DNA from 2 places in the Pseudarthrobacter sp. NPDC058196 genome. Region 1 is predicted to be linked to the other one. Evidence: predicted binding sites of a transcription regulator. Region 1 holds the regulator's gene; the other holds the start of a gene.
What was found. Region 1 encodes LexA, which represses DNA repair genes until DNA is damaged. Its sites were predicted from a motif close to TCGAACANNTGTTCGA; they were not measured.
Positions count from the first base shown of each region.

Region 2: a site for LexA is predicted at 13,963-13,978, ahead of ACFVVC_RS00790 (DUF6504 family protein). Genes of this name have one in related genera too.

Region 1 covers NZ_JBHVVN010000008.1:41,514-57,064, reverse strand. The annotation lists gene ACFVVC_RS12820 (CinA family protein) at 1-173, shown strand, start outside; gene ACFVVC_RS12815 (helix-turn-helix domain-containing protein) at 339-791, shown strand; gene ACFVVC_RS12810 (MarR family winged helix-turn-helix transcriptional regulator) at 868-1,398, opposite strand; gene ACFVVC_RS12805 (DUF3046 domain-containing protein) at 1,440-1,664, shown strand; gene recA (recombinase RecA) at 1,916-2,971, shown strand; gene ACFVVC_RS12795 (regulatory protein RecX) at 3,098-3,631, shown strand; gene miaB (tRNA (N6-isopentenyl adenosine(37)-C2)-methylthiotransferase MiaB) at 3,635-5,191, shown strand; gene miaA (tRNA (adenosine(37)-N6)-dimethylallyltransferase MiaA) at 5,195-6,091, shown strand; gene dapF (diaminopimelate epimerase) at 6,136-7,080, shown strand; gene ACFVVC_RS12775 (class I SAM-dependent methyltransferase) at 7,052-7,675, opposite strand; gene hflX (GTPase HflX) at 8,116-9,696, shown strand; gene ACFVVC_RS12765 (ATP-dependent DNA helicase) at 9,689-11,749, shown strand; gene lexA (transcriptional repressor LexA) at 11,781-12,509, opposite strand; gene ACFVVC_RS12755 (LysM peptidoglycan-binding domain-containing protein) at 12,863-13,279, shown strand; gene ACFVVC_RS12750 (histidinol-phosphate transaminase) at 13,432-14,550, shown strand; gene hisB (imidazoleglycerol-phosphate dehydratase HisB) at 14,612-15,238, shown strand; gene hisH (imidazole glycerol phosphate synthase subunit HisH) at 15,235-15,551, shown strand, end outside.
Region 2 covers NZ_JBHVVN010000001.1:157,121-172,671, reverse strand. The annotation lists gene ACFVVC_RS00835 (MurT ligase domain-containing protein) at 1-1,158, shown strand, start outside; gene ACFVVC_RS00830 (type 1 glutamine amidotransferase) at 1,155-1,910, shown strand; gene ACFVVC_RS00825 (hypothetical protein) at 1,939-3,300, opposite strand; gene ACFVVC_RS00820 (M3 family metallopeptidase) at 3,463-5,475, shown strand; gene pdxS (pyridoxal 5'-phosphate synthase lyase subunit PdxS) at 5,696-6,622, opposite strand; gene pgsA (phosphatidylinositol phosphate synthase) at 6,760-7,383, opposite strand; gene ACFVVC_RS00805 (HIT family protein) at 7,373-7,960, opposite strand; gene thrS (threonine--tRNA ligase) at 7,979-9,988, opposite strand; gene ACFVVC_RS00795 (DNA polymerase III subunit alpha) at 10,115-13,606, opposite strand; gene ACFVVC_RS00790 (DUF6504 family protein) at 13,603-13,926, opposite strand; gene ACFVVC_RS00785 (hypothetical protein) at 14,059-14,448, shown strand; gene ACFVVC_RS00780 (chorismate mutase) at 14,456-14,779, opposite strand; gene ACFVVC_RS00775 (VOC family protein) at 14,796-15,218, shown strand; gene ACFVVC_RS00770 (SOS response-associated peptidase) at 15,246-15,551, opposite strand, start outside.

The DNA.
Region 1 (15,551 bases):
TGGCCGGCCCTGAGGCGCACGACGGCAAACCTGTCGGGCGGGTCTATGTGGGGATCGCCACCGCCTCCGGTACCGAGGCATTTGAATACTCCTTCACGGGCAGCAGGCCCGACATCCGCGCCGAGGCGTGTGCGGCGGCCCTTGAAAGGCTCCTCGAGGCTCTCTCCGCCTGACGCTTGCCCGCTTAAGTTACCGCACGTAAAGTTGCCGGGAACAAAAGCCGGTACCGATTAGTTATTACATTGTGTCGCTTCCGGAGAGCGGAGGCGCCTAGGATGAAACGACCAGACGGTCCGCCTTTCGGCGGACCTGACCAATGAGGGAGCAAGGCGATACAGATGGTAAAGCAGCCCGTATCCGTAAACGGCGTTGTCCGCTGGAAGGATGTGGGCCTCGCCGAACAGGCTAAGAGCGAACAGAAGGAGCGCAAGATGGTGGTACTTCGTCACGAAATCGGTGATGTGCTGCGCGATGTCCGCCAGCGTCAGGGGCGCACGCTCCGTGAAGTTTCGCACAGCGCCCGCGTTTCCCTGGGGTACCTCAGCGAAGTGGAGCGCGGCCAGAAGGAAGCCTCGTCAGAGCTCCTGTCCTCAATTTGCTCCGCCCTGGACGTACCGTTGTCCAGCATGCTGCGCGAGGTCAGCGACCGGGTGGCGGTAGCCGAGGGCGTTGCAGTTCCGGACACCGTTCCGCAGGAATTCTCCCAGCGTTACGGCCGTGACCTGGAACGCGACCTCAACGCTGAACTGAACGACGAACTCTCCACAGGCCTTCTCTCCGGCGCCCGTTAGGGGCAGCCCCCACCCGTTGGTGGGCCGTGGAACAAGGAAGCCCCCGGCATGGCCGGGGGCTTCCTTGCGCCAGGGGCTATTGCTCCTGTGCCGGAGCAGCGCCCGGTGCTTCCTTGGGGAACCCGTCGGGCTCGTAGGTGGAATTCAGTTTGGCCATGTAGCGGGCCAGTTCCTGCAGGTCCTCCACCGGCCATTCCCGCAGCCGTTCCTGGAAGACCTGGCGCCGGGCGTCCTGGACCTGGTGCATCTTTTCCTCCCCTTTGGGCGTGAGTCGAATGGACTGCGCCCGCCGGTCCAGCGGATCGGCTTCCTTGGAAACCAGCCCCAGGCCTTCGAGGAACGCGATCTGGCGGCTGACGGAGGGCTTGCCCACCCCGATGTTCATGGCCAGTTCGGTCAGCCGGATGGGCCCCTCCCGGCGGATCACCGTCAACAGTCCGTACGCGGCAGGCTCCATGTCAGGGTGCACTTCCCGTGAAAGCTGGTTCGAGATGGCCCGGGCCCGCCGCCAAAAAAGACTGATCTGGTGCTCGACGTTCTGCAGGGCCGTGTCGGCGGCAGCCTCGGTTGCGACATCAGCCGGCGTGCCATCGGGGGAGTTGCTCATGGCAACAATTCTAGGGTCCCCGATCATGAGAGGATTTACCGATGCGAATCAGCGACTACTGGCGGCTCATGGACGACGAGTTCGGTGCGGGCTACTCCCGCGTGCTGAGCAGTACCCTGGTCCTGTCCGGGGTTGGCGGGCGTACCGCCGACCAGGCACTGGCTGCCGGGGTGGAGCCGCGCAAGGTATGGCTTGCACTCTGCGACCTCCAGGACGTGCCGGCTGAGCGCCGGCTCGGCCGGGACATAGCCCCCCGCCGCGACTGATTCCTGCGGGCCTGGCCCGTCCGCCGGCTGGCGGGGCCTGTCCCACCGACCGGTCCGGGAACCGTTGCCGGACACGCCGCGGGACCTTCCTCTTCGAATACCTGTTCGGATAACGCTATGCTTTTTCTATTGGGTTTATCCACATAGCCGATGTCCTGAGGCCGGATTGTCAGTGGGTCCCCTTAGCGTCAGAGATGACCAATAAGACGGCCGCGCAGGCCACCATCGAGAAAGCATTAGAGGTGTCAACCATGGCGGCAGCCCCGGATCGTGCAAAAGCGCTGGAAGCAGCACTTGCCCAGATTGACAAGCAGTTCGGCAAGGGCTCGGTGATGCGCCTGGGCGACGAAGTCCGTGCCCCCATCGAAGTCATTCCCACCGGGTCCATCGCCCTGGACGTCGCCCTCGGCATTGGCGGGCTGCCCCGTGGCCGTGTGGTGGAGATCTACGGGCCGGAATCGTCCGGTAAGACCACCGTGGCACTGCACGCCGTGGCCAACGCCCAGCGGCTGGGCGGCATCGCGGCCTTCATCGACGCCGAGCATGCCCTGGACCCGGACTACGCCGCAAAGCTCGGCGTGGATACGGACGCCCTGCTGGTCTCGCAGCCGGACACCGGTGAACAGGCCCTGGAAATCATGGACATGCTGGTGGGCTCCGGCTCGCTGGACATCGTCGTCATCGACTCCGTGGCCGCACTGGTTCCGCGCGCTGAAATCGAAGGCGACATGGGCGACAGCCACGTCGGCCTCCAGGCACGGCTCATGAGCCAGGCACTGCGTAAAATCACCGGCCGCCTGAGCCAGACCAAGACCACCGCCATCTTCATCAACCAGCTCCGTGAAAAGATCGGTGTGTTCTTCGGTTCCCCCGAAACCACCACCGGTGGTAAGGCGCTGAAGTTCTACGCGTCGGTCCGCATCGACGTCCGGCGCATCCAGACCCTGAAGGAAGGCGCTGATTCGGTCGGCAACCGGACCAAGGCCAAGATCGTGAAGAACAAGATGGCTCCGCCCTTCAAGGTGGCCGAGTTCGACATCATCTACGGCCAGGGCATCTCCCGCGAAGGCGGCATCATCGACATGGGCGTCGAGCACGGCATCATCAAGAAGTCAGGCTCCTGGTTCACGTACGACGGCGACCAGCTGGGCCAGGGCATGGAGAACTCGCGCCGGTTCCTCCGCGACAACCCCGAGCTTGCCGCCGAACTGGAGCGCCTCATCAAGGAGAAACTCGGTGTGGGCGTGAAGCCGGCGGAGGACGAGTCCAAGGACACGCCCAAGCTCAAAGCCGTCGACGGGTTTTAGCCCTTGACCTGGTCTCCCGAGGCGAAGCCTCCTGAAGCCCGGTCACCCGAATCCGGTTCCCGGCGGCGCCGCTCCGCCAACCCCGCCAGTGGGGCAACGGAGCGGTCTGCCGTGCCCGAAGACCCCATGGCCGAGGACGCCGAACCGGATCCTGCCGGGGTGGCCAAAGCCATCGTGTACAGGCAACTGACGGCCTCGCCGAAGAGCCGGCTGCAGCTTGCCCGGAAACTGGCCGAACGGAACATCCCGGAACACGTGGCAGAGGAAGTCCTGGACAAATTCCAGGAAGTCCGCCTGATCGATGACGCCGAATTTGCCGACATGTGGGTCAGGAGTCGATCCCAGTCCCGCAAGCTCGCCAGGGGTGCCCTCCGGCGCGAGCTGTCGGAGAAGGGCATCGACCCCGACACCGCCGCCGCGGCCCTGGAGCAAGTGACGGACGCCGACGAGGAAGCGGCCGCCAGGTCCTTGGTGGAGCGCAAGTTGCGGCCCGGAACAAGCCTGTCGGACCCGGCCGAACGGGATAAAGCAGTGCGCCGGCTGGCGTCCATGCTGGCGCGAAAGGGCTACCAGCCCGCGCATGCGTTCAGGATCGTCAATGAGGTGCTCGGTTCCGTCCAGGATCCCGACGGTGACCCGCTCCAGAGCCGGTACCCTTAACTGGTGAGTTTGACCATTCCTTCCCCCCATTCCGGCACCACCCCTTCCCCTGAACCCGGGACGGGTCCGCAGCCCGGAGCCCGGCCGCGTACCTACCAGGTTCGGACGTTCGGGTGCCAGATGAACGTCCACGACTCGGAGCGGATGGCGGGCCTTCTTGAGGACGCAGGGTACGTTCCCGCGGAAGGCGAGCACGCCGACGTCGTGGTGTTCAACACCTGCGCGGTGCGCGAGAACGCTGACAACAAGCTCTACGGAAACCTCGGTATCCTGGCGCCCGTCAAGGCGGCGAACCCCGGGATGCAGATCGCGGTGGGCGGATGCCTGGCCCAGAAGGACCGGGAAACCATCCTCAAGAAGGCGCCATGGGTGGACGCCGTCTTTGGCACCCACAACGTTGGTGCGCTTCCGGCCCTGCTCGACCGGGCCCGGCATAACGACGAAGCACAGCTGGAGATCCTGGAGTCCTTGGACGTGTTCCCGTCCACGTTGCCTACCAAGCGCGACTCCGTGTACTCCGGCTGGGTGTCCATCTCCGTCGGCTGCAACAACACCTGCACGTTCTGCATCGTGCCGGCCCTGCGGGGCAAGGAAAAGGACCGCCGGCCCGGCGAGATCCTCGCTGAAATCCAGGCCCTCGTGGACGACGGCGCCATCGAAGTCACGTTGCTTGGCCAGAACGTCAACTCCTACGGGGTGGAATTCGGCGACCGCCAGGCCTTCTCCAAGCTCCTCCGCGCCTGCGGCGAAATCGAAGGACTGGAACGGGTACGTTTCACCAGCCCCCATCCGGCGGCATTTACCGATGACGTCATCGAGGCCATGGCGGAAACACCCAATGTCATGCCCCAGCTGCACATGCCGCTGCAGTCCGGCTCGGACAGCATCCTGAAGGCCATGAAGCGGTCCTACCGGTCCACCAAGTTCCTCGGCATCCTGGACAAGGTCCGGGACAGGATCCCGGACGCCGCCATCTCCACCGACATCATCGTCGGCTTCCCCGGCGAGACAGAAGAGGACTTCCAGGCCACGCTCGACGTCGTCGAGAAGTCGCGCTTTGCCACCGCCTTCACCTTCCAGTACTCCAAGCGTCCAGGGACACCTGCCGCGGACCTGCCGGACCAACTGCCCAAGGCCGTGGTCCAGGAAAGGTTCGAACGGCTCACCGCGCTGCAGGACAGGATCGCCGCGGAGGAAAACCGGAAGCAGCTCGGCCGCCGGCTGGAGGTCATGGTCACCGCGCAGTCGGGCCGCAAGTCCGAGGAGACGCACCGGCTCTCCGGCCGGTCCAGGGACCAGAGGCTGGTACATTTCTCGGTCCCTGAAGGCGCGCCGGCCCCCAGGCCGGGCGACCTCGTGACCGTCACCATCACCGAAGCCGCTGCCTTCCACCTGGTGGCTGACCCCACCCCCGAGGAGTACAGCCTGCGCAGGTCGCGCGCCGGTGACGCCTGGGACCGGTCGCAGGCGGATTCCTGCGGCGCGCCGGTGCCGGGGAGCGGGGCTGGACAAAAGGGTGTCTCGCTGGGCATGCCTTCGCTGCCGCTGCGCACCCGCTGACCGGTGGTCGCCCCGCCCGTCATCGCCGTCGTCGGTCCCACCGGCTCCGGCAAATCGGATCTTGCCGTCAACCTTGCCCTGGAACTGGACGGCGAGGTCATCAATGCCGACGCCATGCAGTTCTATCGGGGCATGGACATCGGCACCGCGAAGATCTCCGTCGCCGAGCGCAAGGGCGTGCCACACCACCTCCTGGACATCATGGACGTCACGCAGGAGGCGAGCGTCTCCACGTTCCAGGAGCAGGCCCGCAACGTGATAGCGGCTGTCCATGCCCGCGGCAAGAGGGCCATCCTCGCCGGCGGCTCGGGGCTCTACGTACGGGCCGCCCTGGACGTACTGGAGTTTCCCGGCACGGACGCATCGTTGCGCGCGCGGCTTGAAGCCGAACACGCGGAACGCGGGACGGCAGAACTCCTGGCAAGGCTCCGCTCCGTGGATCCTGTGTCCGCGGAGCGGCTCTCTGATGCCCGGCGGATCATCCGCGCCCTGGAAGTCCACGAACTCACCGGACGGCCTTTCAGCTCCTTCATGCCCCGCCGGGAGTACAACCAGCCGGCCGTCCAGGTGGGACTGGACGTGGACCGTGATGTCCTGCGGGAGCGCCTGGCAGCCAGGGTGCACCGGATGGTGGACGCCGGGCTGCTGGCAGAAGTCGGGACGCTTGACGCCCAAGGCCTGCGGACCGGGAAGACAGCCTCCCGGGCCCTCGGCTATTCACAGTTCCTGCGGGTCCTCGACGGCGCCTCAACCGTGGCGGACGCTGCGGAGGAAACCATTGTTGCCACCCGGCATTTTGCCCGCCGCCAGCTCACATGGTTCCGCGCCGACCCCCGCATCAAGTGGCTGGACTGGCAGGATCCGGAACTAGCCGGCAAGGCTGCGCTGCTCTGCAGGTAACCGCGGTTTCAGCGGCGGCGGCATCCGCCGCTACGCTTGGGACCATGAATGCTACCCCCGCCGAAACGTCCGGATCCGCCCTTCGTGCCATGGGCGGCCTCCGCTTTTCCAAGGGGCACGGCACGGGCAACGACTTCGTCCTGGTGGCCGATCCCGAGGGCACCAACGCCTTTGACGCGCACCAGGCTGCGGCCCTGTGCGACCGGCACCAAGGAATCGGCGCCGACGGGCTGATCAGGGCCGTGCCCTCCCGTTTCCTGCCCGAAGGCCGGGACTTGCTGGTGGACACGCCCGCCGCGGAATGGTTCATGGATTACCGCAACGCGGACGGTTCGCTGTCCGAAATGTGCGGGAACGGCGTCCGTGTGTTCGTCCACTTCCTGCGCTCCGAGGGGCTGATCGACCTGCCCGAGGGCGGTTCACTGGCCATCGGGACGCGGGGCGGGGTCAAGACAGTGGTCCGCACCGGGAACGACTACGCGGTGGATATGGGCCCCTGGGAGTTCATTTTCCCCGGGGAAGCCAGTGCCAAGGCCATGGATTCCCTGGTCGCCGCCGACGGGCTGGAAGTTCCCCGGCCGGCCTTGTCCGTGAGCATGGGCAACCCGCACACCGTGGTGGCCCTCGCCGAGCTCTCCGAACTTGCCGGCACCCGCCTTTTCACAGCGCCGAAAGTCGACCCCGTCCCGGCAAACGGAACCAACGTGGAGTTCGTCGTTCCGGCGGAACCCCTCGTGCATGACGGCGTCGGATCGGTGACCATGCGGGTGCATGAGCGCGGTGTGGGGGAGACCCAGTCCTGCGGCACGGGCGCCTGCGCGGCCGCCGTCGCCATCCGGCACTGGGCGGGTGCCGAGGCTCCCGACGTCTGGCGCGTCCAGGTTCCCGGAGGGGTTGTCGGCGTTAAGTTCTTCGCCGGACCCGGCGGCCACGAGCATGTGGAGCTCAGCGGCCCGGCGGTCATTGTGGCGAGCGGGACGCTTTCCTGACCTTCAGGATCCGGAAGGACTTGGCGGTCGATTCGCGCGTTACGGTGAAGGAGCTGTCCAGCTCGGCCGCCAACCAGCGCTGCAGGGAGTCCGAGCCCAGGTTCTTTTGCACCACCAGCCACGCCGTCCCGCCCTCAGTCAGGCGCGGGAGCCACAGCTTCAGCAGGGCATGCAGTTCGTCCTTGCCGATCCTGATGGGCGGATTGGACCAAATGGTGTCGAAACGCACGTCGGCGTCCACGGCCTCCGGCGTGCTGGCAACGACATTGGACAGGCCAAGAGCCTCGGCGTTCTCGTTCGTCAGGGTGATGCACCGTTCGTTGACATCTACAGCGTAGACCCTTGACTGGGGCGCCAGCAGCGCCATGGTGAGGGCCACCGGTCCCCAGCCGCAACCAATGTCCAGCAGGTTGCCGTGAGGGTGCGGGGCGGGAACCTCCGCCAGGAGTACCGCCGTGCCCTTGTCGATCCCGTCCGGGCTGAAAATTCCCGAGGAGGTCTGGAGCCTGCGCGTTCCGCCGGCCAGTTCGACGGTGAGGGGCTTGCGGGTAAAGGGCCCGGCGGGGGACGTGCTGAAATAGTGAGCGGACTCCATAACTGGCCAGAGTAGTTCCCCCTGCAGCGTAATGGGAAACTGTGCACGCACCCCTCTGTTAGGCTAGTGGGCATGTTCTTGATCTTCGAGTAGCCGGTACGGTCCCGACCGTACCCGCAGCTGCCCCCCCAGGGGGCAGCCCGTCCCGCAACGACGCAGGTTTCCAATGCCTTCCGTTTGTGCACCGGACCGGACCGTTCCGTCCAGGCCCGGCCGCCGGACAAAACTCGAACGTCAGCCTTCCGCTGCGCTTCGCGCCATTCTCCGGCCCCGCCAGCCCAGCCGCCCAGTCCGACGCGGCATCCCGGCCCCGGCATCGCAGCCGGCGGCCCCACCATCAGGAGTACTGCATGACCGCAGGCCGTCAGCCCAGCGCGAATACTTCCCACCTTCCAGCCAATCGGCACTATTCTGGAAATGCCGAATCTTCAAAGGAGACCATGACCAGCCAGCCAAATACCGGGTCCGATCCAGCCGCCCAGGACATGAGTCCCGAGGAAATCCAGGCTGTCATCGACCGGATCCTCGCCAAGGACGTACCGGCCCGGAATGTCAGCACCCCCCGCGGCGACGGCACCGGAGCTGGAAAAGCCGTGTTCGGCAAGGCCCAGGCCATATCCCGCCTCGACGAAGAACATTCGACGTACGACGGCGACCAGCAGGACCTCGAGGAGCGGCGGGCCCTGCGCCGCAGGGCAGGGTTGTCCACCGAACTCGAAGACGTCACCGAGGTCGAATACCGCCAACTCCGCCTCGAGCGCGTGGTCCTGGCAGGGCTCTGGTCCGACGGAACCCTGGCCGACGCCGAAAACTCGCTTCGCGAGCTCGCCGCCCTCGCCGAGACAGCCGGCTCGGAGGTGCTCGACGGGCTGGTACAGCGGAGGGCCAAGCCGGATCCCGGAACGTTCCTGGGCTCGGGCAAGGCGCTCGAACTGAAGGACATCGTCATGTCCACCGGTGCGGACACCGTGGTGGTGGACGCCGAACTCGCACCCTCGCAGCGTCGTGGCCTCGAAGACATCGTCAAGGTCAAGGTGATCGACCGTACGGCCCTGATCCTGGACATCTTCGCCCAGCACGCCAAGAGCCGCGAGGGCAAGGCCCAAGTGGAGCTGGCGCAGCTGGAATACCTGCTTCCCCGCCTGCGCGGCTGGGGCGAATCAATGTCCCGCCAGGCAGGTGGCCAGGTGGGTGGCGCCGCCGCCGGCATGGGCTCGCGCGGCCCCGGTGAAACCAAGATTGAACTTGACCGGCGCCGGATCCGTACCCGCATGGCCAAGCTCCGGCGCGAGATCGCCGCGATGAAGCCGGCACGGGAAACCAAGCGGGCCAACCGCCGTCGTAACGAGGTCCCGTCGGTGGCTATCGCCGGGTATACCAACGCCGGGAAGTCCTCCCTGCTCAACCGGCTCACCGACGCCGGCGTCCTGGTGGAAAACGCCTTGTTCGCCACCCTGGATCCCACCGTCCGCAAGGCGGAAACCGCTGACGGCCTGGGCTACACGCTGGCCGATACCGTGGGCTTCGTCCGCTCGCTGCCCACCCAGCTGGTGGAGGCCTTCCGCTCCACCTTGGAAGAGGTAGCCGATTCGGACCTGATCCTGCACGTGGTGGACGTCTCGCACCCCGATCCCGAGGGCCAGATCGCCGCGGTCCGGAAGGTCTTCAGCGAAGTTGACGCCCGCAAGGTGCCCGAGATCATCGTGCTGAACAAGGCCGATGCCGCTGATCCCTTCGTGATTGAGCGGCTGAAGCAGCGCGAACCACGCCACGTGGTGGTCTCAGCCCGGACGGGCGAGGGTATTGCCGAGCTGCTGAAGGCCATCAGTGACGCCATCCCGAGGCCCAGCGTGAAGCTTGAACTGCTCATCCCGTACGACCGGGGCGACCTGCTCAGCAAGCTGCACGAATCCGACGCCGAAATCATCAACCTCGACCACGTTGAGGAAGGTACCAGGGCCGTGGTGATGGTCCGCGAGGGCCTGGCATCCGAGCTGGAACCATTTGCCCTCAATGACTGACCTCGCGGCCGGGGAAGCTGCGCAGACGGCCGGCGAGCAGTTCGTCCTGGAACTGCTCGACCGCGCCGTCGCCGGCATGGGCGGACAAAGCCGCACCGGACAACACGAAATGGCCCGCCAGGTGGCCCGGGCCATCAGCACAGGCAACCATCTCCTGGTCCAGGCCGGCACCGGTACCGGAAAGTCGCTGGCCTACCTGGTACCGCTCATTGCCCACGCCCTGGAAAGCAATAAGCCCGCACTGGTGTCTACGGCCACGCTGGCCCTGCAGACCCAGATCGTGGGCAGGGACCTGCCCCGGCTCCTGAAGAACATCACCCCGGCCTTGGAGCGGCCCGTCAAAGTGGCCTTGGTCAAGGGGCGGTCCAACTACGTCTGCCGCCACAAGGTGGAAGGCGGGTTCCCTTCCGAGGAACCTTCGGAGGGCCAGCTGTTCTCCCTGGGCGAGGACACCAGCGTGCCGCACTTCGCCGCCTCTGTGGGCGGTGCTGCCTCCCAGCTGGGCAGGGAAGTGGTGCGGCTGCGGGAGTGGGCCGAAAAAACGGCCACCGGCGACCGTGACGAGCTCCTGCCCGGCGTGACCGACCGTGCATGGCGGCAAGTGTCCGTGACCTCCATGGAATGCCTGGGAGCCCAAAAATGCCCCATGGCTGCTGAGTGCTTCAGTGAACTGGCCCGGCAGGACGCCGCCGAGGCAGACGTCGTGGTGACCAACCACGCCATGCTCGCCGTCAGCGCCTTCGAGGGGCTCGCCGTGCTGCCCGAGTATGACGTCGTGGTGGTGGACGAGGCACACGAATTGCAGGACCGCGTCACGGGCGCGGTGTCCGGGCAGCTGTCCGTCGCCATGGTGCACGCCGCCGCATCAGGTGCCCGCAAGCACACGGCCATCACCGTTGACGCCCTGAACGCCGCAGCCGCCAACCTTGAGCTGGCCCTCACCGGGGCGCCGAACGGCCTGCTGCCCAACGGCCTGAACGACGAACAGCTGGACTGCGTGGACCAGCTGCGCGAGGCCTGCCGCGCGGCACTGTCCGATTCCAAGGGGGACAGCAACACCACAGCCGACGGCGGGCGGCAACTCGCCCGATCCCGCCTCATGCTGATCCTGGAACTGTGCGAACGGCTGCTGGCCGCCCGGGAGAACCGCGAAGTGGTCTGGTTCTCCCGCGCCAGCACCTTCGACCCCGGCCAGGGCTACTCCCAGCCTGACGAGAATGCGCCGGTCCTGGTCAACATCGCCCCGCTGTCCGTTGCCGGGCGGCTCAGGGAAGGGCTCTTCGCCGGCCACACTGTTGTGCTGACCTCTGCCACCCTGGCCATCGGGTCCGCGTTCGAACCGGCAGCGGGCGGACTGGGGCTGATAGGCGACGGAGCTCCCAGCTGGACGGGCGTGGACGTCGGCTCACCATTCGACTACCCCAGACAGGGCATCCTCTACGTGGCGGGCCACTTGCCCAAACCCGGCCGGGGTGTTTCGCCGGAAGCTCTTGAGGAGCTTGAGGCGCTCATCAAAGCATCCGGTGGCGGTGCCCTCTGCCTCTTTTCCTCGCGCCGCGCCGCGGAGGAAGCCGCCGACGCCCTGCGGCCCAAGCTCGACATGACCGTGCTCTGCCAGGGCGAGTCAACCATGACCGCCCTGGTCAAGCAGTTCGCCGACGAACCGGACACCTGCCTCTTCGGGACCATGTCCCTGTGGCAGGGGGTGGACGTTCCAGGCGGGTCCTGCCGGCTCGTGGTGATCGACCGCATTCCCTTCCCCAGGCCGGACGATCCCCTCATGACAGCACGGTCACGGGCCGTGGCCCAGGCCGGCGGCAACGGATTCATGTCCGTTTCGGCTACCCACGCGGCCATCCGGCTGGCCCAGGGCGCCGGGCGGCTCATCCGGTCAACAGGCGACAAAGGGGTGGTGGCGGTGCTGGATTCGCGCCTGGCAACCGAGCGCTACGCGGGCTTCCTGCGGGCCGCTCTGCCGCCATTCTGGTCCACCACGGACCGCAGCAAGGCGCTGGCCGCACTCACCAGGCTCGGCGCGGAGGCCTCAGGATAGGGGCCTGCCGCGGCCGGGGTGACACGCGGTGTCAGAGGGACCGCAGCACCGAAACCACTTTGCCCATGATGGTCGCGTGGTCGCCCAGGATGGGTTCGTACTGCGTGTTCTGCGGAAGCAGCCAGGTGTGGCCGTCCCGCTGGCGGAAGGTCTTGACGGTTGCTTCGTCATCGAGCAGGGCAGCGACGATGTCACCGTTGACGGCGTCCGCCTGGCGGCGCACCACTACCCAGTCTCCGTCGCAGATGGCGGCGTCCACCATGGAGTCTCCGGCCACCTTGAGCATGAACAGCTCACCCTGGCCCACAAGTTGGCGGGGGAGCGGCATGACATCTTCAACGAGCTGCTCGGCGAGGATGGGACCGCCGGCGGCAATCCGGCCAACGAGCGGAACCATGGCGGTGTCCAGCGCCGTGGGCAGTTCCGTTACGGTGGCGCCGGGCGCCTGCGGCGCTGACGCGGCAATCGGCTTCCCGACGCCGCTATCGAGCGTGAGGGGCATGAGCACCTCCATGGCCCGCGGCCGCTTCGGGTCGCGCCGGAGGTAGCCCAGCTTCTCCAGCTGCGACAGCTGATGGGTCACGCTGGACAAGCTCGCCAGGCCCACCGTATCGCCGATCTCGCGCATCGAGGGCGGGTAGCCGTTGTCATTGACGGACCGCTGGATGGTCTCGAGGATCTTCTTCTGCCGCGGGGTAAGCCCCTTCGGAGTCCTCTTTGGTTGCGGGGCCGTCCTGCCCCCGGCGGCTGCTGCTGCCATGTTCGCCAATGCCTTTCGCTTGCCGCCGGATCTTCCGCCTTGCGCCGTTCCCCGGCGCTGCGTGAAGGGTCACCGCTGTCATTGTCAGACCCTGCTGTTCAACTTCAGTGGTGGTTGTTCTTGGTTTCCAAGCTAGGCCAGCCACATTGCTTTTTCAAACATTTGTTCTAGCGAGTCTCGACATTGTTCGTTGATAGGTGCTAAAACTTAGTAAGCAAAGTTCGAATATGTGTTCTAACCATTGCATGGCCTGTTCGAAGACCTGGCCGGAAACGATCGACATTCCGGCAGGGCAGTTAGGACGGCAGCGGCGGACACCCGGGCAGCACGGCAGGTCCAGGAGGGCTCAGTTCATGTCAGCTTTAACTCTTTCCCACGTTTCCCGTCCGAAATACCTCGTCGGGGAGCGCCACACGTCCGTCAACCGGCGGATCAGTGCCGGACCTGCGCCATCACCGGCGCCGCTTCGGTTGACCCGGCGGGGCCGGATCGTCCTTGTGGGAGTGCCGCTGATTCTCCTCGCGGTTCTGCTGCTCTCACTGGCGGGACTCTTCCACTCCCCGGCCAAGGCCTCCGACTCCGCCGCGGACCTCGCCGTGACACCCACGGTGACGGTCACCGTCCAACCAGGCCAGTCCCTGTGGTCCATCGCCGGTGCCGTGGCTCCGAACCGGGATGCACGCGACGTCGTGGCGGACATTGTCCAGCTCAACAACCTGTCTGCCGGTGCCGTCCTGCCCGGGCAGCAGCTCTTCGTCCCCAGCCACTGAGCTGCCCTTGGGTGGTCGCCGCGGAGCGGCGGCCGGGCGACCGCCGCCGGGCGCCCCTCGGAGGCTTCCGTCAGTTCCTCGTCCAGGCCGTGTCCGAGGGGGCCTAAGGTGTCACATTTTCCGGTAGTTGCCACGGCAACTAAACTGTTCAGGTGAACGACCAGCTAGAACGCCTGAACCGGCTACCCCTCCGCAGCAACCTTCGCGGGCTGACTCCCTACGGGGCGCCCCAACTGGACGTCCCCATTCTCCTGAACGTCAACGAGAACACGCATGGTGTCCCCGCGGACGTGCGGGCCGCAATCAGCGCGGCCGTGACGGAGGCGGCCGCGGGCCTCAACCGCTACCCGGACCGGGAGTTCACCGATCTCCGCAAGGCCCTGGCGGAATACCTTGGCCACGGCCTTGACGAAACCAACCTGTGGGCCGCCAACGGCTCCAACGAGGTCCTGCAGCAAATCCTCCAGGCTTTCGGCGGCCCGGGCCGCACCGCCCTGGGCTTCCCGCCCACTTACTCCATGTACCCGCTGCTGGCGAGCGGCACGGACACCGAGTACATCACCGGTGTCCGGGCGGAAGGCTACGACCTCAGCGCAGAATCCGCTGCCCGCCAGGTCAGGGAGCTGCAGCCAAACATCGTGTTCCTCTGTTCACCAAATAATCCCACCGGCACCGGCCTGGGGCTGGATGTCGTCGAGGCTGTCTACGAGGCCGGTGTTCCAAGCCAGACCATCGTCATCGTGGACGAGGCGTACCACGAGTTCGCCCACGACGGCACCCCGAGCGCACTGACGCTGCTGCCCGGCAGGGAGCGGCTGATCGTCTCCCGCACCATGAGCAAGGCTTTCGCCCTTGCCGGGGCCCGCCTTGGCTACATGGCCGCGGCACCGGAGGTCACCGATGCCCTGCGACTGGTGCGCCTGCCCTACCACCTGTCCGCCATTACACAGGCCACCGCACTGGCGGCCCTCCAACACCGGGAAGCGCTGATGGCCGATGTGCAGGACATCAAGCAGCAGCGCGACCGCATTGTGGCTGAGCTGACCAGGATGGGCCTGAAGCCTGCGGCGTCCGACTCCAACTACGTGTTCTTCGGCGGCCTGGAGAACCCGCACCAGGTCTGGCAGGAACTGCTGGAGGCGGGCGTGCTGATCCGGGACGTGGGAATTCCCGGCCACCTGCGGGTCACAGCAGGCACTGAGGCCGAAACCACGGCTTTCCTCACGTCCCTGGAACGCATCCTTGCGGGCCACGCCGCGCTTCCCGCCTAGACTTGATACTGCGGCGCTGGACGCCCTGAACCACTCCTTCTCCCACTAAGGATCCTTCACCATGAGTTCAACCGGATCGAACACGGCTGCGGCCCGGACCGCCCGCATGGAGCGCGCCACCAGCGAGTCCTCCGTCCTCGTGGAGATCAACCTCGACGGAACGGGTGTGTCCGACATCGACACCTCGGTGCCGTTCTACGACCACATGCTGACCGCGCTGTGCAAGCACTCGCTGATCGATATGACCGTCAAAGCAACTGGTGACACCCACATCGACGTCCACCACACCGTGGAGGACGTCGCCATCACGTTCGGTGAAGTCCTGCGGACCGCCTTGGGTAACAAGGCCGGGATCCGCAGGTTCGGCGAGGCCACCGTGCCCCTTGATGAGGCCCTCGCCAACGCAGTGGTGGACGTGTCCGGCCGTCCCTACCTGGTCCACGGCGGCGAGCCGGCAGGCCAGGAGTACCACCTGATCGGGGGCCACTTCACCGGCTCCCTGACCCGCCACGTCTTCGAAGCCATCACGCTGCACGCCGGCATCTGCCTGCACATGAACGTCCTGGCAGGCCGGGACCCGCACCACATTGTGGAGGCGCAGTTCAAGGCCTTCGCCCGCGCCCTGCGCGCGGCCGTCGAACCCGATCCCCGCGTCGAGGGCATCCCGTCCACCAAGGGTGCGCTGTGAGCGGCCAGGTCCTCAAGGACGGAGCGATCATCGATCCCACCGCCTCGCAGAAGCTCCCGTCGCCCGAGGGCAAGCCGACTGTGACGGTGCTCGACTACGGCTCCGGGAACGTCCGCTCGGCCGTGCGCGCCCTGGAGCGCGCCGGTGCGGAAGTGATCCTCAGCGCCAAACCGGAAGACGTGCTCAACGCCGACGGCCTGGTGGTGCCCGGCGTCGGCGCATTCGAGACCGTGATGCGCGAACTCAAGGCCGTGGACGGCATCCGGCTCATCGGCAGGCGCGTGGCCGGCGGACGCCCCGTGCTGGGCATCTG
Region 2 (15,551 bases), on a different contig from region 1:
CCCCATGGCGTGGCCGTCGTCAGCGGCACCAACGGCAAGACCACCACCACCAAAATGGTGGTTGAACTGCTCGAAAGCCAGGGACTGAAGGTTTTCACCAACCGCACCGGCAGCAACTTCACCCGTGGCGTGGCGGCGGCGCTCCTGGGCGAAGTGGACTGGCGTGGCAGGCTGGACGCCGACGTCGCGGTCCTGGAACTCGACGAAGCGCACGCGGTGCACTTCGTGAACAGCGTCCCACCCCGCTACTGCCTGCTGCTGAATGTGCTGCGCGACCAGCTGGACCGCTTTGGCGAGATCGACAAGACCGCCCAGCTGCTCCAGCACATCGCCGCCAAGACCACCGGCACTGTGGTGCTGAACCGTGAGGACCCGCGGGTGGCACGCATCGCGGTCACCCTGACCGGCCAGGAGGTCAAGTACTTCGGCCTGGACGAGTCGTTGCTGGCAACCTTTCCCAACGACGACGACATGCGCGCAGCCCCCGGCAGCCCGGCTCCGGCGGGCCTGCCGCAGAAGCCGCCGGCCGACGTCGTACTGCTGAAGGTGGGCGCGGACAGCGCCGAGTTTGCGTACGACGGCGGGGCAGTCACCACGGCAATGAAGCTGCGGGGCGTGTACAACATCTTCAACGCCGCGGCGGCGCTGTCGCTGGCCCGCAGCATTTGCGGGGGCGGAGCCGCCACCGCAAATCACGCCACCTTGCTGGAGGCGTTGTCCCGGGTGGCGCCCGCGTTTGGACGCGGCGAAAGCCTGACCGTCGACGGCCTGCCGCTTGACCTTGTCCTGGTGAAAAACCCCAGTGGATTCCGGCTGGGGCTCAAGTCGTTCCCGGCCGGCGGGTACGCCACCATGATCGCCATCAATGACAACTACGCCGACGGCCGGGACATGTCCTGGCTCTGGGATGTGGAATTCGATTCGCTCCGGGCTGAAGGTGTTGACCAGCTGACCGGTTCCAGGGCCTATGACATGGCGCTCCGGCTGCAGTACGACGACGTCCGCATCGGCGCCGTCGAACCCGAGATCGCCCCCGCGCTGGCGGCTTTCATCAGGGAAGGCCGCGGGAAGCCCAAGCGGATCTTCTGTACATACACCGCCATGCTGGCCATCCGCCGTGAGCTGGCCAAAATCACCACCGTGGAGGTTGTCTCGTGAATCCGGCCGAAACCTCGACCGCTGCCCATCCATCCAAGGGCACCCTCCGCGTAGTGCAGCTCTACCCGCGGGACATGAACATCTACGGTGACTGGGGCAACGCCCTGGTCCTGCAACGCAGGATCGCCTGGCACGGCTACACGCCCGATGTCCTTGAATACAACGTGGGCGATCCTTTTCCGGACAATGTGGACATCATCGTCGGTGGCGGCGGGCAGGACAGCGGGCAGCTGGTCATCCAGGACGATCTGCAGGCCCGGGCCGGCGAATTGCGGGAACTGGCCGAGCAAGGTGCGCCCATGCTGGTCATCTGCGGCCTGTACCAGCTTTTCGGCCGGTTCTTCAAGACCCGCACCGGTGCCGTGATCCCGGGCATCGGCATCCTGGACGTGGAAACCCACGGCACGGACGAACGCCTGATCGGCAACGTGAAGGTGTCAACCACCGAGTTCGGCGAAGTCCTTGGCTACGAAAACCACAGCGGGCAGACCACGCTGGGCGGCGGGGTACGGCCGCTTGGAACCGTGGCAAAGGGAACGGGCAACAACAGCAACGACGGCCACGAAGGTGCCCGGTACCGGAACATCGTGGCCAGCTACCTGCACGGTTCCCTGCTGCCCAAGAACCCGGCCATTGCCGACTTCCTGATCCGGACCGCGGCAGAACGCAAGTTCGGCAGCTTCTCCCCCGGAACACCGGACGATGCCTACGCTGTCCTGGCGCGGGAGCACGCAGCCCGCAGGCCCCGCTAAAGTCACTGCCGCACGCGGGCGCTGCCTTCTAGCGCCACTGGAAATACTCACGGTGGATGTTCGCCCGGCGGACTCCGGCCGCCCGGAAAGCCCTCCGGAACTGGCGGAGCATGGTGTCCGGGCCGCCCATGAACACCGACAGCCTGCGCGGTTCGGTGCCCACAGCTTCCAGGACCGCTTCGGGGGTCAGGCGGCCGTCCGCCGCGGTGTCCACCACGTGGACCGTAAGCCGCGGATGGTTCCTGGCGACGGCGGCGATCTCGTCGGCGAATGGGGACGGTCCCGCCGACGTGACGAAGAAGTGGACGTTCTCGTGCAGTTCCCCGTCAAGTGACCGGAGCCAACTCAGGAACGGCGTGATGCCCACGCCGCCGGCGATCCACACCTGGTCGGCGGTGCCGCGGTGCCGGTCGAAGCGGCCGTAGGGGCCGCCGACCACCGCCGGCATCCCCGGCCTGATGACGTCCGGCAGCCTGGTGGTGTGGTCCCCCAGAGCCTTCACCGTGATGCTGATGCCACCCTCACCCGCGGGCCCGGAAATGGAAAAGGGATGCCGTTGCCAGCCCTCTGCCGTTTCCAGGTAAATCATGGCGAACTGCCCCGGCCTGAAGCTCAACGGCCGGCCCAGGGGACGGAGGGCCACCTCCACCAGGTCCGCAGCGACCGTCCGGACGCCCGACACCTGGTAATCGTGGTGCGGCAGGAAATGGCGTGATAGCAGTTCCCGGTAGGCATAGAAGGCCAGCCCCGTCGCCCCGATGGCCACGTAGCTCCACCGCAACGCAGGGGCCGCCTCGAAAGCGCTGGCATCCAGCAGGCCGTGCAGGAATCCGGCAGCAACGAACAGTCCGGTCAGCCGGTGGAAACCGCGCCAGCGTTCATAGCCCCCCAGCAGGCGGCCCACCAGCTGGAAGGGCCGGGTTTGCAGCGAGGCGATGACAACGCGGCGCGCGGCCGCCGGAAGCATGGTCCGCCACCGCGGGAGGATGGCCCACACCACGAGCGCAATGAGGCCGCAGGTGGCTGCCACGGCCAGCGTCTTGCCGAGGCTCGTGGCCTCGGGGCTGGCCGCAAATTCAATGTGCGGCAGCAGCAGGACCGTCGCGGTGATTGCCGCCCTCCGGTGCCAGATGGCCGCGTGGTCAATTCCGCCAAAAATAGGTTCAACGTGCGGGAGCGTGCTGACCAGGACCAAGGCAATCGAGTACAGCAGGACGGACTCCCCGCCGAAAAGCTGCCCCACGTAGCCAAGGACAGGTTCCCCCGCCGGACGCACCGCGTACCAGAACAGGGCGTACGCAACCACCAGCACCAGAACCACCCCGGGACCCATCCAGCGGAGGGGCATTCCCAGGACGGCGGCCCGGGGCCTCGTGGCAGGCTTGGTCATTGGCCGGATCCCTTCGTGGTGGCAACCTGCTGCGGATCCAGGCAAAGGACGCGCAAATGCGGGCCGCTCGTGGCCCGCACTCGCAATTCTAGGGAGGGCAACGCGCTGCAGCCGCCTTTTCGGGCAATTGAGAAGCGTGGCCCGCTGTGAAAGGTTTACCCCATGACGAACCCGCTCCTGACCTCGAGTCCCCTGCCTTATGGGCTGCCTCCGTTCGCGCTCCTCTCCGCCGGGCACTACGGTGAGGCCGTCAAGGCCGGGTTGGCGGAGCACCTGCGCGAGATCAAGGCCATCACAGCCTCTGAAGAGGCCGCGACCTTCGAAAATACCGCACTGGCCATGGAGCGCTCGGGACAACTGCTGAACCGGTCGGCGGCTGCCTTCTTCACGCTGGTTTCCGCCGACGCCTCGCCGCAGATCAGGGAGCTCGAAACGGAACTGTCGCCGCTCCTGTCAGCCCACCAGGACGAGATATATCTCAATCGGGCCTTGTTCGACAGGTTTTCCGCGATCGACACCGACCGCCTCGATGCCGAATCAGGCCGGCTGGTGGAGGAATACCTCAAGGAGTTCCGCCAGTCCGGCATCCAGCTGGACGACGCCGGCCAGGAACGCCTCAAGGCGATCAACGCCGAACTGTCCACCCTCGGAACCGAATTCGGCCAGCGCGTCAAGGAGGGCATGAAGTCCGCGTCGCTGCTCCTGGACGATGCCGCCGAGCTCGCGGGGCTGCCCGCGGACGACGTCGCCAGCGCCGCCGAGGCCGCCCGCACCGCTGGGCACGAGGGGAAGTGCCTGCTGACCCTGATCCAATCCAGCAACCAGCCGGCCCTGGGAGCGCTGCAGAACCGCGAAGTCCGGCGTCGCCTGTTCGAAGCCTCGATCGGCCGCGGCAGCGCCGGGGGCAGCCTCGATGTGCTGGACCTCGTCAAGGAGATGGTCCGGCTCCGCGCCGAAAAGGCCACCCTGCTCGGCTTCGCCAACTTCGCCGAACTCAGCGTGGACCAGCAGACCGCCCCCGACTTCGAAGCCGTCCAGGCCATGATGAACCGGCTGGCACCGGCGGCGGTCCGGAACGCCGACGCCCAGGCGGACGCCTTGGCGGAAGCCGCCGCCCACCCCCTGGAGCCCTGGGACTGGGCCTACTATGCCGCCAAGGTGAGGCGGGAGAAGTACGACGTCGACGAACAGGCACTGCGCCCGTATTTCGAACTGGACCGGGCCATAACGGACGGCGTCTTCTTTGCAGCCACAGCGTTGTACGGGATCACGTTCCATGAGCGGACCGACCTTCAGGGCTATCACCCCGACGTGCGGATCTGGGAGGTCCGCAGTGAAGACGGTACCGGCCTGGGGCTCTTCCTCGGGGACTACTACGCCCGCGACACCAAGCGCGGCGGGGCATGGATGAACTCGCTCGTTGAACAGTCCGCGCTGCTGGGCACCAGGCCCGTGGTGATCAACACCCTCAATATTTCCAAGCCGGCACCCGGTGAACCCACGCTGTTGACCCTGGATGAGCTGCGGACCCTGTTCCACGAGTTCGGCCACGCAATGCACGGCCTGTTCTCGGCGGTCACCTATCCGCGCTTCGCCGGGACGTCGGTGCCACGGGATTTTGTCGAGTACCCCTCCCAGGTCAACGAAATGTGGATCATGTGGCCGGAGGTGCTGTCCAACTACGCCCGCCATTACGTCACTGGTGAGCCGTTGCCCCAGTCCATCGTGGAACGGCTGGAGGAGTCGCGGCTGTGGGGTGAAGGTTTCGCCACGACTGAGTACCTGGGAGCGGCGCTTCTCGACCTCGCCTGGCATGTGCTGGAGCCGGGAGACATCCCCGACGACGCACTGGCCTTTGAGGCGAAGGCCCTTGCAGCGGCCGGCATCGCCCACCGCTTGATCCCGCCGCGGTACCGGACCGGGTACTTCCAGCACATCTTCGCGGGGGCGGGATACGCGGCAGGCTATTACTCCTACATCTGGAGCGAGGTGCTGGACGCCGAAACCGTCGACTGGTTCACCGAGAACGGCGGGCTGACCAGGGCTAACGGCGAACGTTTCCGCAGCGAGTTGCTGTCCAGGGGCAACAGTCGCGATCCGCTGGAATCGTTCCGGATCTTCAGGGGCCGCGACGCCCGGCTAGACCCGCTGCTCAAGCGCCGCGGCCTGGAGTAACCGCACCACAACGCAAACGACGGCGGCCTGTCGCCCAGAGGAGTGACAGGCCGCCGTCGTCGTTCCATCGGCAGAGCAAGGCGCAGGTCGGCGTTACCCGGCAGCGCGCGTAAAAGGGCCCCCGCGCCCCGCCCAGCCGCGAAAGCTGCCAAGGGAGCGCGGGGAATAGCGCGCAGAGGGTGACGCCGACCGACGCCCCCAGGCGCCGAAAGGGTAAGAGTTACCAGCCGCGCTCGGCCAGGCGGTGCGGCTGGGGGATCTCGTCGACGTTGATGCCCACCATGGCCTCGCCCAGGCCGCGGGAAGCCTTGGCGATGACGTCGGGGTCATCGAAGAAGGTGGTGGCCTTCACGACGGCGGCCGCGCGCTGGGCGGGGTTGCCGGACTTGAAGATGCCGGAGCCAACGAAAACGCCGTCGGCGCCGAGCTGCATCATCATGGCGGCATCGGCGGGGGTGGCGATGCCACCGGCGGTGAAAAGGACCACGGGGAGCTTGCCTGCGGCGGCGACTTCCTTGACAAGCTCGTACGGGGCCTGCAGCTCCTTGGCCGCGACGTAGAGCTCGTCCTCGGGCAGCGCGGCCAGTTTGGCGATCTCGGAACGGATCTTGCGCATGTGTCCGGTGGCGTTGGAGACGTCGCCGGTGCCGGCCTCGCCCTTGGAGCGGATCATGGCCGCGCCCTCGTTGATGCGGCGCAGGGCCTCACCGAGGTTGGTGGCGCCACAGACGAAGGGAACCTTGAAGTTCCACTTGTCGATGTGGTTGACGTAGTCGGCCGGGGTGAGGACCTCGGACTCGTCGATGTAGTCGACGCCGAGGGACTGCAGGATCTGGGCCTCGACGAAGTGGCCGATGCGGGCCTTGGCCATGACCGGGATGGACACGGCGTCAATGATCTGGTCGATCATGTCCGGATCGGACATGCGGGACACGCCGCCCTGGGCACGGATATCGGCCGGAACACGCTCCAGCGCCATGACTGCCACGGCACCGGCGTCTTCGGCGATGCGGGCCTGCTCGACGTTGACGACGTCCATGATGACGCCGCCCTTGAGCATCTCGGCCATGCCGCGCTTCACGCGGCTGCTGCCCGTGACGCTGTTCGCGGAGGAACCGGCCTCGTTGCTTACATCAGGTGTAGACACAAAAACCCCTATGGGTAGACAGATGATCTTCGCCGGGCATGCGGCGGCAGCTGCCGGAGGTGCACGCACGGATTGCCGGGTCGCTTGACCGGGCACTTATATACTAGTCCCCCGCCGCACGGCAGGCTTAATCATGTCTAATCTGCGGGCGTGGGCTCTGCCAACGCCTGCCGGCGCACGGAAGTGATGCGCTGGACCACCGTCACAAGGCTTGCCGCCGCCAGGAGGACCAGTGTTGCCAGGAGCACCATCGTCGGGAGGCCCAGCCCCGTAAGGCCGGTGACCACCAGGACGGATACCAGGCGTTCGGCCCGCTCGGCGATCCCCACATTGGCGGTGAACCCCAGCGACTCGGCCTTGGCGCGGGCGTACGAGACAACCATGCCCAGGACGAGGCAAACCAAAGCCGCCGTCGCGATGATGGCATTGTTGCCACCGGTGTAGAACCAGACGGCCACCCCGGCGAACAGTGCGCCATCGGCGACGCGGTCGAGGGTGGAGTCAAGGAAGTTGCCCCAGCGGCTCTTCACGTTCTGCATCCGGGCCATGATGCCGTCCAGGACGTCGGAGAAGATGAATGCCGTGATAAAGACCGTTCCCCAGAAGAGTTGGCCCAGCGGGTAGAACACCAAAGCCCCGACAGCCACGCCAAGGGTTCCTGCGATGGTAACCGCGTCAGGGGAAACGCCCATCCGAAGCAGCCAGCGGGCCAGCGGGGTGAACAGTGCGGTGAAGAATCCGCGGGCGTGCCTATTCAGCATCCGATTCCCCGGGCCAGGCGTCAGCCACTTGTTGCCGGACCTCGTCGAGGGTCTGGGTGATGGCTTTGGTCTGGGCAATGATCGGGAAGAAGTTGCCGTCGCCGCCCCAGCGCGGAACGATGTGCTGGTGCAGGTGGGCGGAAATGCCTGCCCCGCCCACAACGCCCTGGTTCATGCCGAGGTTGAAGCCGCCTGGATTGGAAACCTTGCGCAGGACCCGCATGGCCGTCTGGGTGAGCTCGGCGAACTCGGCCGTTTCCTCAAGGGTCAGGTCCGTGTAGTCCGGGATGTGCCGGTAGGGGCATACCAGCAGGTGGCCGGGGTTGTAGGGAAACAGGTTCAGCACCACGTAGCAGGTCCTGCCGCGGTAGACGATGAGCGCCTCTTCGTCGGTGCGGCCGGGGCCAAGGCAGAACGGGCAGTCGTTTTCATTCTTGAACTGGTGCTGGCCGCCCTTGATGTAGGCCATGCGGTGCGGAGTCCACAGGCGCTGGAAGGCGTCCGGGACACCGGCGAGGTCGAAGTCGTCGGTAACGCCGGCATCACCTGGATACCCTGCGCCTGTGTTCTCCTGCACTGTCCTGGTTCCGTTCGGCTAGCTGGTCCGGTTACGGACGGCTTCGGTAATCCGCTTGACCGCCTCGGCCACAGGCACGCCGTTGTCCTGGCTGCCGTCCCGGAAGCGGAAGGACACGGCTCCGGCCTCCGCGTCGTCGCCTCCGGCGATGAGCACGAACGGGATCTTGTCCTTGCTGGCCGTGCGGATCTTCTTGGGGAACCGGTCCGAGGAAGTATCCACCTCGGCGCGGATGCCCGCCGCCTTGAGCTCGTCGACGACGTCGAACATGTACTCGTTGAAGGCCTCCGCCACGGGAATGCCCACCACCTGGACAGGGGCCAGCCAGGCGGGGAACGCGCCGGCGTAGTGTTCGGTCAGGACGCCCATGAACCGCTCCACGGATCCGAACAGCGCACGGTGGATCATCACGGGGCGCTGGCGGGTACCGTCAGCGGCCTGGAATTCAAGTTCGAACCGTTCGGGCAGGTTGAAGTCCAGCTGGATGGTGGACATCTGCCAGGTCCGGCCCAGTGCGTCCTTGGCCTGCACGGAGATCTTGGGTCCGTAGAAGGCCGCTCCGCCCGGGTCCGGCACCAGTTCCAGCCCGGACTCCTGCGCCACCTCGGCGAGGGTCCTGGTGGCTTCCTCCCAGGTGGCGTCGTCGCCCACGTACTTCTCCGGGTCCTTGGTGGACAGCTCCAGGTAGAAGTCGTTCAGCCCGTAGTCCTTGAGCAGGTCCAGGACGAAGGTCAGGGTCTTGGTGAGCTCGTCCTTCATCTGCTCGCGGGTGCAATAGATGTGGGCGTCGTCCTGTGTCATGCCGCGGACGCGGGTCAGGCCATGCACCACACCGGATTTCTCGTACCGGTAGACCGAACCGAATTCGAACAGCCGAAGCGGCAGTTCGCGGTAGGACCGGCCGCGGGAGCGGAAGATGAGGTTGTGCATGGGGCAGTTCATCGGCTTCAGGTAGTAATCCTGGCCGGGCTTGCGCACGGTGCCGTCCTCGTTGAGTTCGGCGTCCACGTGCATGGCGGGGAACATGCCGTCCTTATACCAGTCCAGGTGTCCCGAGACCTCGTACAGGTGGCCTTTGGTGATGTGCGGGGTGTAGACGAACTCGTAGCCGGCCTCGACGTGTCGCTGCCGCGAGTAGTCCTCCATCTCCTTGCGGATGATGCCGCCCTTGGGGTGGAAGACCGGCAGGCCGGAGCCAAGCTCGTCCGGGAAGGAGAACAGGTCGAGTTCGGAGCCGAGCTTGCGGTGGTCGCGGCGTTCGGCCTCGGCGATGCGCTCCTGGTATGCCTTCAGCGCGTCCTTGGTGGGCCACGCGGTGCCGTAGATGCGCTGCAGCTGCTGGTTCTTCTGGTTGCCCAGCCAGTAAGCGGACGAGGACCGGGTCAGGGCGAATGCGTTGGAGATGAGCTTGGTGTTGGGCAAGTGCGGGCCACGGCAGAGGTCGCACCAGACGGTGGCGCCTTCCTTGCGCTCCACGTTGTCATAGATGGTGATGTCGCCGGCACCGACCTCGACGTTGACGCCCTCACCAGCCTCGGCGGCATCGTTCTTCTTGCCGAGAAGTTCGAGCTTGTAGGGCTCGTCCTTCATGGCCTCCCGGGCTTCGTCTTCGCTGACCACGCGGCGGACGAACTTCTGGTTCTGGTTGATGATCTTCTGCATCATCTTTTCGAGGGTCTTGAGGTCCTCGGGGGTGAAGGGCTCGGCAACGTCGAAGTCGAAGTAGAAACCATCGGTGATGTAGGGACCGATGCCAAGCTTGGCGTCGGGACGCAACTGCTGCACCGCCTGGGCCATCACGTGGGCGGTGGAGTGGCGCAGGACGTTCAGGCCGTCGGGTGAATCGATGGTGACGCCCACCACCTCGGCGCCCCCCGGAAGTTCCTGGTCCAGGTCCTTCAGTTCGCCGTTGACGCGGGCTACAACAACATCACGGCGCTCAAAGAAGAGTTCCGCACCGGTTGTCCCGGTAGTCACCACGGTCTCTTCGCCATCGACGAGAAGGGTGATCTGCTGGGCATCTGACACGGGTGTCTCCTATTCAAAGTTCAGGCTTCATAGCTTGTGGCATACGGGGACCACAGCCAGCCACCGTCAATGCTATCGGTTTCGTGAGGGGCCGACCAACGCGGCACACGGTGCCGGTGGGAGGATTCAGCCGCTGAAACCGGTAATGGCCAGCGCCCTGCTGATGCCATCCAGGGGATGCGGGCCATCAGAGTCCGGAGGCGGTGTTGATTCCGGGAACGGCAAAGTCCCGGTCCGGGCCAGGTCCCAGGCCATGCTCGCGCTTAGGCTGATGCCCCGTGGGCCGGTCCTCCTGGTGGTACCCCGGATCAGCAGCAAACGGGTACCAAAAAGGAGGGGCCCTGCGCTCTCCTGGGCCTCATGGAAGAATACCGAGTCCACGCAGCCGGTGCCGTCGTCGATGCTGATGAACACCACCCGCCTGCCGCCGCGCATGGGAGGGGTCTGGGTTGCCACCCGCACACCGGCTACCAGGACCTCGGTGCCGTTGCGCAGGCTGAGGAGGGAGTCGGCTGTGGTGACGCCGAGCCTGTCCAGCAACGGCCGGTGGCTTTCCATCAGGTGGCCGCTGACATCGACGGCCATGAGATCGAGTTCGGCCCTGACGTTTTCCACCAGGGTTGGTGCCGGCAGTCCGGGTTTGATGTTCCGCAGTTCAACATCGCCCAGCGGCAGTGACAGCTGGCCTTCCAGGACTTCCACGCCCTTCCGCGCCCCTTTGCCGGTTTGGAGTTGTTGGAGGTGATGTACAAGGTCTGCCCGGTTGGCGTGGCCTCCCGCTTCACGGTGCAGCGAATCGAAGGCGCCTAATTGCGCGAGGCGCCTGATGCTGGGCTTGCTGAGCCGCGAGCGCGCCCTGAGATCCGCCAGTGAGTCGTAGGGCTGCCCGGCCACAATCCGCTTCAATTCTGTCGCTGAGAGGCCGTAGATTCCGTTCAAGCTCAGCCGGATGCCCAATTTTCCCTGGTCCTTGCCTTCCTCCACCCGTTCCACCCGGTACTGGGCCTGGCTGCGATTGATGTCCAGCGGCAGGATGGGGATGCCGAGCCGCCGGGCTTCGGCAACCAACAGACGCTTGGGATACATTCCGGGATCGTGCTCCCAGAGTCCGGCCAGGAACGCTTCGGGATGGTGGGTCTTGAGCCAGGCCGACTGGTAGGTGGGTACGGCAAAGGCGGCACCGTGGGCCTTGCAGAAACCAAAGCTGCCGAATGCCTTGAGGGTTCCCCAGACCTTGTCCACCACTTCTGGAGCGTAATTGCGTACACGGGCTTCGCGGCGGAAGAATTCCTCCACCGCCGCCTCCAGGGCTTCGTTGCCGAGGGCGCGCCGGAATTCGTCCGCGCGGGCCAGCCCGCACCCGGTCATGACGTCGAAGGTCTTGAGGATCTGCTCATGGAAGACCGTCACTCCATGGGTTTCCTGGAGAACGGGTTTGAGGTCCGGGTGCGGATACACCTCAGGAGCGAAACCATGGCGGTGTTCCAGGAAGGGACGCACCATGTCCGATTTCATGGGTCCCGGCCGGAACAGGGAGATGTCGATAATGAGGTCGTTGAACTCCCGGGGCGCCAGCTTTCCAATCAGTTCCCGCTGGCCAGGGGATTCGATCTGGAAACACCCCAGGGTATGGGTGCTGCGGATCAGCTCATAGGTTGGTTCGTCATCGAGTGGGACGGCGTTGAGGTCGATCAGGCCGTCAGCGGTGATGTAGTCAGGTCCGCTGCCATCCGGACCTGCGGGGTGTCGGCCCTCAGCAACCACCTCGGCCTTGGACGGATGCAGGCGGATCACTTCCCGGACAGCGAAGGCCATGGCGCTCTGCATCCTGACACCGAGGACATCGAGCTTGAGCATTCCCATGGGGTCCATGTCGTGTTTATCAAACTGGCTCATGGGCAGGCCCAGGCCGCTTGGCTGGACCGGGGTGCGGTCCAGGAGCGTGGCGTCTCCCAGGATTACACCGCAGGGATGCATCGAGATGTGCCGGGGCAGCCGGTCAAGCCTCTCGGTCAGGTCCACCAGCAGGTCAAGTTGCTGGTTTCCGTCAGCGTCCCGATGCTGCACCCGGCCGGCGAACTCCTTGAGCTCGGGTTTTTCCTGCAGCGCTTCCCGGAATTTCCTGGCCGAGAACCGCCACAACTGCTTGGCGATCTCCCCCACCTCGTCGTCGTCCATCCCCAGCGCCATCCCGGCGTCGCGCACTGCCCCGCGGGCCCGGTACCCGTTTTGCATGCTCATCAGGGTGACGCGCTCGGAGCCGAAGCGTTCGAAGATTTGGCGGTAGACGTTATGTCGTTCAGCGCTTTCGACGTCGATATCGATATCCGGCAGCGTGGCCCGGTCGTTGGAGAGGAACCGTTCGAAGATGAGATCGTGCTGCAGGGGATTTACGTGGCTGACCTCGATCAGGTAATTGACCAGGCTGGACGCCCCGGACCCACGGGCTGCCGCCCTGACTCCCATGTCCTGGATCATCCGGGATACCTCTGCCACTGTCAGGAAGTAGGACGAGAAGCCCAGGTTCCGGATGATCCCCAGCTCATGCTCCAGCCGTGCCAGCATCGTTTTTTCGTCGTGTCCGCCGATCCCCGGGAACCGCCTGCCAATTCCCGCATGGCACCGCTGGATGAGTTCCACATGCGGATCCCGGGTGATGCCAATGACTGATGCCTCCGGCACCACGGGCTGCTTCCACCCCATGTCCGTGGTGGGGTCCATCCGGCAGAGGTCGGCGAGCGCCTCGGTTTGTGCCATCAGTTGCTTTAGGTCGGCGGTCCCATACCCTGCTGCGGAAATGATTTCCTTGCCCAGGCCGAGCATCTGTTCCGCGGTTTTCAGCCACCCCTGGCCGGTGGGCTGGAGCAGCGGTTCCCCCGCCAGTTCGGGCAGCGACTTCAGGGTCCGGGCAGAGTCCAGGACATCCGCGGTGGGCGCCCCGTCCGCAGCGCAATACCGCACCGCGTTGCTGAGGATGGCGGGAACGTGGTGTTCCTCGGCAAGCCGGAGCATGCGGACAGCATGGGCCGTGCTGAAGGGAAAGCCGGGGGCGCTGAGCTGGGAGACGATTTCTGCAACGACGGTTCCCGCGGGCATGGCATCCAGCCATTGTTTGAAAAGGGTTCGGGGGCGGAGGTAACGCCGTCCTCCCATGGCCCTGCCGACGTCGGAATCCGGTCCAATCAGGACGGCCAGCACCGGCTTGAGTGTTGCAGGGTCGAGGGTACGGGAGGCCAATTCGGCACGGGTGACAGCCACCGGCACTGTTCCCCCGGCCTTCCCGGAAGTCCGGGCGTGGGCGTCGGAAACCAGCCGGCACAGGGCACGGTACCCCGCACCATTGTTGTGCCCGCGGGCCAGCACCACCACACGACCGGCTACCTGAGTGCGGTGGTCCCCGTCGTCGTCGAAGACCGCAAGGTCCACCCCCACGATGGGGTCGATGCCCGCAGCCAGGCAGGCCTTAAGGTGCTTGATGGTGCCGTACAGGCCGTCCCTGTCGGTGCAGGCCAAGGCAGTGGCACCGTCGCTTGCGGCAGCCTGCGCAAGTTCCTCCGGCCAGGAGACGCCGTAATGGGCGCTGAATGCTGTGGAAACGTGTAAGTGGGTGAAGCTCATGCTGTTCTGGGGCGCAGGGCGTCATGGATCCTCAACAGCCGCCACCGGCCGCTGCCAACATGCCGGGTGAGGTCGAGGGTCAGGGGTTCAGAAGCATTGTTCGCGGCAGCGGGAAGCACCTGGATGCGCCAGATTTCGTGGTCCACCACGCCTGGGCCGCTGCCCAGGGGTGCCCTGGCGTCTTCAGCCCACCACTGCCGGCGTTCATACCACCGGACGGGTTCGGCGCAGACGAGGTAGTTCCTGCCTGCCCACGTTAACGATTCTGGTTGCCCGGAGGGGGAACATGCCACGTCAATGGACTCGCTGAACATGCCCATGCGCGCCTCCCGGACGGTACTTCCCAATTGCCAGATTCGAATATGTGTTCGAATAAATAAAGTCTACGCCGGGCAAGCGGCAAAACATAGGCGGGGGTGGACGGAGCGTGCGTCAGGGAGCAGGATGATGGCATGAGTACCGATGACGCACTCCTGAAGCAGGCAAGCATCAAGACCCAGGACTCCACCCTGGTGGCCACGTTCAATATCGATGGCGCCATTCCGGGTTCCGGCGCCTACGTGGTGGGCTTGATGGGCGCCACACCGGACTATTCCACGCAGCGGCGGCTGTGCATTGAATTCATGAACGGGGAGGCCATTGCCTGCTACGCGTTCAACCGGGACCAGGGAATCGAGGAAGACTACGACCTGTCCGGCGTATCCCACTCGGAAAGCACCATCACCGGAAGCTTTCCCGCCACTGCCTTGAACGGGCTCGGGAAAGGACACGTCCTGTCAGCCTTCAGCGAGGCCGACGGACGGGAGTTCCAGCATGGGGTTCCGGTGGAGGAATCCCTGTAGGGGTTCCTTAGCTGTTTTCCTTATGGATCTTCAGTTCGAGCTCAATAAACGCGGAGATCATGGCCCGGTAGGTTGACTCGACGATGTCCGGGTCAATGTCCTTTTTCTCTGCCGCGGCCCGGACGTGCTCGATGATCCGTTCCACCCGGCCGGGGGCCCGTACCTCGGCGTCGTCGCCTTTCAGCGTTCCGGCGATCCGGATCAGCCGTTCGCGGCGGGCGATGAGGGTGACAATCTGTTCATCCACCTCATCGACGGCAACCCGGACAGCTGCAAGCTGCTCCTTGTCGGCCTGGGCATCCCGATCGTTTCCTTGAATTGTCGCCATCATCTGACAGTATCGAAGCATGGAGCCCAGAGTCGACTTTATCTCCCTCGGTGTCCGCAGCGTTGACCGGTCGCGGGCCTTCTATGTCGACGGCCTCGGCTGGCCGGTCCACCGCGAAGTTGCCGGAGAGGTGCTGTTCATCCAGGTGAACCACGGACTGGTGCTCTCCCTATGGGACGCCCGGCAGATGCAGGCGGAAGCAGGGGTCAGCCCGCCGGACGGGGTTCCCTGCATCACCCTCAGCCATAATCTCGGCAGCGCCATGGACGTGGACCGGGTCATGGAAGAGGCCGCGGGGGCGGGCGCCGTTATCATCGCCGAACCCGTCACGCAGCCCTGGGGCGGCTATACGGGGTACTTCGCGGACCCTGACGGCTTCCGCTGGGAAGTCGCCTACAACCCCACCTGGACCGTGGACGACGCCGGCACGGTCACCGTGTGATGGCCGTCCGCACCCTCGGCGGGGCTGCTAGAACAGGGCCTCCACGGGGCGGATCAGGTCCGGTCCGTTGTTGCGGACGTTACCCACGTCTTTGCCCACGGACTCCACGTGCCAGTCGGCGGCAGCTTCTTTGACCCCGGCCCGCACCAGGTCCACAAGGGCGGCAGCGTCGTCAGCCTGAGGGTCCAGCCACGCCTGCGTGGTGGTTTTGTCCATGGGCAGTGGCACGCGGTCGTGCAGCTCCGTCAGCTTTCCGAAGATGGTGGATTCAGTCCCGGGCGGTGGAGTATCCGCAGTGAGGATGGAGGTGGACAACAGCCAACGCCCCGGTTC